Regions from separate parts of the Paenibacillus sp. MER 99-2 genome, predicted to be linked through region 1. Evidence: predicted binding sites of a transcription regulator. Region 1 holds the regulator's gene; the other holds the start of a gene.
What was found. The regulator LexA, encoded in region 1, represses DNA repair genes until DNA is damaged. The targets are predictions, from matches to a motif close to CGAACATATGTTCG.
Positions count from the first base shown of each region.

Region 1 (3,215 bases):
TACCAGGCTCAATTCGGAACTTCACGATATCGTCAACACCGATTGACCGCTCACGGTTACCTTTAATCGTCGCAATCGTGCTGTTTCCAATCTTAAGGTAAGGACGACGGAGAAGAAAGATTACAGCCAAAAATACGTAAAGCAGCATGGTAACCCAATCCCAAGTTGTCATTGGAGCTTTAACAAGAAATGTACTCATAAATAGATACAGAAACGCAAGTCCAATCAAGAATATAGGGAACAACAGGCTGCGACCTTTAAAAATATCGACACCTGGTGTACCTGAAACTTGTTGACCATTCTTTTTGCGTTGATGATTCAACTGCTTAGAATTTTTGCGAACCGTTCTCTCGAACGAACGAGCCATGAGAATCCCCCTTATTTTGTCTTTGTATCGGCTTACATGACTGTAAACCAAAAGTTCCCCCTTATCTAAAAAAACAGCATTCTCAAAATAACAGTAAGAAACCTAAATATCGTAATGATATCATTAGGTTTCTCTAGTGTTTGAGTTTGCCTTGGCGGCCTTGATGTTTCTCATCATCCACAATTTCAATGGAATCTAACTGTTGTCTGAAATTGCTTCGGATGTTGTTCAAATAAATCTCTCTAAGTTTTGCACGCTCAGCAAGCTCTTCCTCTGATAAACCAGTAGATTTTTGTTTGCGAGCCAATTCGTTAATACGTGCTACTAGGCTATCTATATCCAATCTTGTCCCCTCCAAAATTACAAAGTCATATTAACTTTGACATGATCGGGACGGGTTGTCAAGGTCGGGGGCTGCTGGCTAGTTAGAATCTACTCTTTATTGGGAAATCTGGGGCAAAACCAACACTTGTCCAGCTTGAATTGTAGTCGATTGAAGTTGATTCACTTGTTTAATTGCTTCTATATATACACGCGTATCCATGCTTTCCGGTTTGTAATCTACAGAAATACTCCATAACGTATCTCCCTCAGAAACTGCGATTTTGCCACCGGGCAACAAATCGTTCTCATTCCCAGCAAATACTGTAAGCACTGTACTGCATCCAACAATTATAATGAAAGCCACCAAAGACAGTTTCAAAATCCAGGTTGGCATCTTCAGCTGTGCGAATGATTTCTGGAGATTACCTATGTTAGTCTTAACCGCTTCGGAATTTACTGGTTCATAAATACTTTGATAAGTTGAATATCTCATTAAAAATCGACCTCCAAACGTTTGTTCCTATCTGTTGAAAACAATATAACACGAACATTTGTTTTGTTCAACAACTTTTTCGGAACAATTGTTCGCTTTTTTCTCGCTTTATTTCCGACTTAAATCTTCCCTAGGTTATTCCCTAAGTCACAGGATTTATTATCTATGCTCGAAATTCCATCTTTTTGTAGCAAATTTCTTGATTTTATCCCATTTTATTTAGAACTTATGTTTGTACGAACGGAGGTTCTATGTTATAATTTTCCCAAACGTTACTAAATGGGGTTGATACGGTATGTCGAAGATATCCAGCAGGCAACAGGCTATTCTGGAGTTTATACGCAATGAAGTCCGGTTGAAGGGGTATCCTCCTTCCGTACGGGAAATTGGAGAAGCGGTTGGACTAGCTTCCAGCTCTACGGTTCACGGACATTTGGATCGTTTGGAGAAGAAAGGTCTCATTAGAAGAGACCCAACGAAACCAAGAGCTATCGAATTGTTAAGCCAAGAGGAATCAGAGCACTCCCACCAGTTCGCACACAGCGTTGCTCGCATTCCTGTTGTGGGTAAAGTAACTGCCGGTGTTCCAATCACAGCAACCGAGAACATTGAGGACTACTTCCCTCTTCCTACTCATTATGTAGGCGAACAAAAGGTATTTATGCTTTCTGTTGTTGGGGATAGTATGATTGAAGCAGGTATTGTTAATGGGGACTACGTGATTGTACGTCAGCAGCAAACTGCTGATAACGGTGATATCGTTGTTGCCATGACTGAGGACGACGAAGCTACAGTGAAAACCTTCTATAAGGAGAAGGATCATATTCGTCTTCAGCCGGAGAACGCCACATTTGAACCGCTTCGTTTGAAACATGTTAGCATCTTAGGTAAAGTTATAGGTCTTTTCCGCGATCTTCATTAATAAGATTTGATTTTCAGATTTCAATAATCACACATGAAATGAAATACACAAAGAGGTTGTCCTAATATTTAGGACAACCTCTTTTTTACGTTGCAACTTCCAAGATTATTACTGGGTACGTTTCATAATACTTTTGTGATGGGAGAACACATCAAAACTTTGCTGTCCATGGTACGAACCCATACCACTCTCCCCCACGCCCCCAAATGGCAGGTAATGTGAAGTCATATGCGATAACGTATCATTAATACAGCCTCCACCAAAGGACACTTGGTTCAGAACTTGCTCCTGTAATTGCTCATCTTGTGTGAAGAGATATAGTGCCAATGGTTTAGGCCGACGGACAATCTCATCTAACACGGGGTTAAGATCTTGATAAGTCATAACCGGAAGAATCGGACCAAAAATCTCCTCCTGCATTATGGCTGAACTCCAGTCCACATCACCCAATACAGTAGGCTCAATAAGCAGTTTATCACGCTCAGAACGACCACCAATCAACGCTTTACCATCCTCAAGGAATTTCGACACTCGATCAAAGTTACGGGCATTAACAATATGCGGGAAGTCCGGGTTCTTCATTACATCATTTCCGAATTTGTCCTGAATTTCATCTTGAATTAATGCAATCAATTCATCGTGCACTTGTTCATGTACAAACAAATAATCTGGTGCTACGCAGGTTTGTCCAGCATTGAGGTATTTACCACGTACAATACGTTGAGCCGTAAGCTTCAGATCCGCATCCTTGTGAACAATGACCGGACTTTTGCCCCCCAGTTCCAACGTAACCGGAGTTAGATGTTCAGCAGCAGCTTTCATGACAATACGCCCAACACCAGTGCTACCTGTAAAGAAAATATAATCAAAATGTTCATTCAACAGTTCTGTACTTGTCTCAACTTCACCTTCCATAACTGCAATGTACTCTCTAGGAAATACATCCTGAATCAGATCATTGATCAGACGAGAAACCGTTGGTGTTAATTCAGATGGCTTAATAACGGCACAGTTACCCGCTGCAATCGCTCCAATGAGTGGCCCAAATGCCAGTTGGAATGGATAGTTCCAAGGTGCAATAATTAGCGCAACTCCATACGGTTCTGCGT
Region 1 covers NZ_JAMAUZ010000001.1:1,225,136-1,228,350, reverse strand. The annotation lists gene M3636_RS05590 (hypothetical protein) at 1-367, opposite strand, end outside; gene M3636_RS05585 (DUF896 domain-containing protein) at 501-710, opposite strand; gene yneA (cell division suppressor protein YneA) at 807-1,184, opposite strand; gene lexA (transcriptional repressor LexA) at 1,480-2,106, shown strand; gene M3636_RS05570 (aldehyde dehydrogenase) at 2,215-3,215, opposite strand, start outside.

Region 2 (3,215 bases), 410 kb from region 1:
TGACCAAGGGAGCTCGCAAGGCTGAATTAACGGCAGAGCAGCTAGGCTTGTTGGATGCAGATCATATTTTTATCACCTTTGATAATGAAGATGGTCAAAAAATGGGTCTCAAATATCTATCTTCCCCAGTCTGGAACAGCCTGCGTGCCGTACAGAACAAGCGCGTATATGAGGTGGATTTTCTAAGCTGGATGAATTATGGGCTGCTGTCCAACCGCAAGAAGATTAATGATGTACTGCATTTCTTAGGCTAAACGCTTGTGTGTGTTGCATCATAGAAGTTGTCCTATGCACAGATATGGTTGATGTGTTAAAAAATACCCATGCTCAAATACCGTTCCCCGGTATCCGGCGCAATGCAGAGCACCCGGTGCCCTGGGCCTAATTCCTTCGCGATGCGAAGGGCAGCCCACACCGAAGCGCCAGATGAAGGGCCTAGTAGCAGCCCTTCCCGGGCAGCAAGCTGCCGCATCGTATCCAGTGCGTCCTCATCGGACACCTGGATGATGGCATCCCATATGTCGGTATTGAGAATGTCCGGAATGAACCCCGGACTTGTACCGACAAGCTTGTGCGGTCCAGGCTCGCCGCCGGACAGCACTGGTGAACCTTTGGGCTCGACTGCATAGATGTGGATGCCAGGCAATTGTTTGCGTAATTCTTCTCCAGTCCCTGTAATGGTACCGCCGGTTCCAGCTGTTGCGATGAATGCATCCAACTTTCCGTCCATCTGCTCTATAATTTCAGGAGCGGTGGTGATGCGATGAATATCTGGGTTTGCCTGATTCTCGAATTGCTGAGGAATGAAGCTTCCGGGCAAGCTCGCATGAAGCTCTTTCGCTTTGCGAATAGCACCAGGCATCCGCTCGTCTGCGGGAGTAAGGACGACTTCTGCGCCATATGCCTTAAGGATGTTAATCCGTTCCTTCGACATATTATCAGGCATGACCAGAATGGCTTTGTAGCCTTTGGCTGCCGCGTTCATAGCCAAGCCAATTCCCGTATTACCGCTGGTTGGCTCAATAATGGTCGCTCCAGGAAGCAGCAGTCCGGCTTGTTCAGCCTGGTAAATCAGGTTGTAGGCCGCACGATCCTTAACACTTCCGCTTGGATTAAAATACTCTAGTTTAACGTACACCTCGGCAGAATCGCTGCCCGTGAGCCGGCTCAGCTTGACAGCAGGGGTGTTACCGATGAGTTCGGTGACATCGGCGGCAATGCCTGTATATTTTTTGGATGGTTGTATAGAATTTGAATCCATAAGTCAACTCCTTGATAGATAAGACGTTGGGACGTGTCTTGTTTGGTTCATAAACGATTCGGGTTCATGTCTGATTGGAATGGTTGGATATGTCTACTCCATCTTAATGAAAGTGACCTTGAGAGGTCAACCTATTTGGTTAAGCTGGTTAAGTCGAGCTGAAGCCTTACGAGGGGGGAGAAGTGCATAAACGTTACCTGTAAAGGGAAAAGAAGAACAGGTGGGCAGAGCCTGTTATTGTTATGTCTACAGAATCTATCCTCTTGTATGTAAAGATCAAGATTGTGTTAGATCCGTTTGCAGATGGCGGCTCAGCTCTTTTTTTACTTCATTGCGTGCAAATGTCCACAGCATATAGAACCTTTGCCAGTATCCTCTGCACAGGTACACGGTCTCGATCCCCTCAGTTTGCCTTTTTTCCTCCAGCACTTTGACTCCGCGCGTTCTCATCTGTTGACGAAGGTGCAGCATCTCTTGAAGTACATCATTCTGAATGTTCGTTAACGAGAGGATGTATACCTCGGGCATCTTCAGCAGTAACGTATCTAGTGTGTGAATATCTCGTTCAAGTACATCAAGAAGCAATGTGCGGACAACGAGACCTTTAATTAGGCGGTGATCCTCATCCGCAGGGGATGGGGCGGAAGGAGAGGATGACATAAGTTCACTTCCTTATCCTATAATTGGAATTTTACATTTACAGAACGTATGTTCTTATATTATAATCAATATATGAAATATAGATACGTATTACAACAGAGAAATATTGGAAGCAGGCAATCAGATGAATAGCTGTGGAGAACTGACTGAATGTGCAAGCGTCATTAGAAGATAGTTCGGAGCTGAGAGAAAGGGACAGGCTCTCTCCAAAATTTAGGTATAATTTCAGCGTGCAGAAGGAAACATAAGGCATAAGTAACCGGAATTGATGATGTTACGCAGGCTTTGACCATGGAGGGTGCACGGCGGAGTTGGTCGGAAAGTGAATCTAGTACAATTGAATAACTGTAAATGAATAAGTACAAGTGAACACAGTAATAGATAGAACGATTTTGATAAACAACAAGAATGAATAAATGAATACGCTGAAATGCAACAAATTGCGGTAGGAAGCCAGAGAAGAAGGAATCCTCCAACGTATTCTTTGGCTTCCTGATGACAAGCAATAAAAAAGCTCTGCCTTGGGCGGCAGAGCCTGTGAAATACTGCCGATTCCGCGGCAGTCAGATGATGTGTTCAGACTTGAATACAACACTTCAAGCGAAAGCTTAAGCAAGGTATTGTGGTTTCTCGTAAAGAGCTTCTTTTTCCAAAATGACCTTATAAGGTCGTTCTTTACCCTTCAGAGAAGGACCAATTGTAATGAGTGGTACGGCCGGTTTGTGGAAACGTTCCTCTTCCTTAGGTTCCGGAACCGGTCGTGATGATTCAGGCGCAGAACTGAGGCGTACCTTTTTCTCGCTGCCCCAGCGCTTGCTTATTTTTTTCATTTCCGGTCTCATTCCGGGTCGCCTCCTAACAAATCGTTGATGGCGTTGAACAGTTGACGGTTCTGAAGGTCAATCTGCTGGAATATCGCCTCATCCGCTTCAATATGACCAATGATATGCACCGTAATGACATACCTCTTGGCTACAGGATAGCATAGCAGATATTCTTTCTCAAGGTAATCGTCGTATAGATTAATTTTGATTTTATTTTCGCGGTAAGAATCAATGACCAGTATTCGCTTTGGATCGTCAGGTTGTTTGTCATCATTAGCAGATAAGTCATATTTTCTTCCCGGTTCCCCAACATTACCACATAATTGCTCTATATAACCACGATCATCTGTACGGTAGATGGCTGTACCTCTAACAGCGAATGGAGATTGAGATACAAAGGCAGTTCGTAGTGCGTCGCTCATTCGCTCCAGCATCTTGTCATCTGCTCTGCGGGTGCGCAGCAATTCTCT
Region 2 covers NZ_JAMAUZ010000001.1:815,083-818,297, forward strand. The annotation lists gene M3636_RS03655 (helix-turn-helix domain-containing protein) at 1-254, shown strand, start outside; gene cysK (cysteine synthase A) at 311-1,261, opposite strand; gene M3636_RS03665 (YhjD family protein) at 1,538-1,921, opposite strand; gene M3636_RS03670 (hypothetical protein) at 2,530-2,763, opposite strand; gene M3636_RS03675 (nucleotide-binding protein) at 2,760-3,215, opposite strand, start outside.
Region 2: a site for LexA is predicted at 1,963-1,976, ahead of M3636_RS03665 (YhjD family protein). Genes of this name have one in related genera too.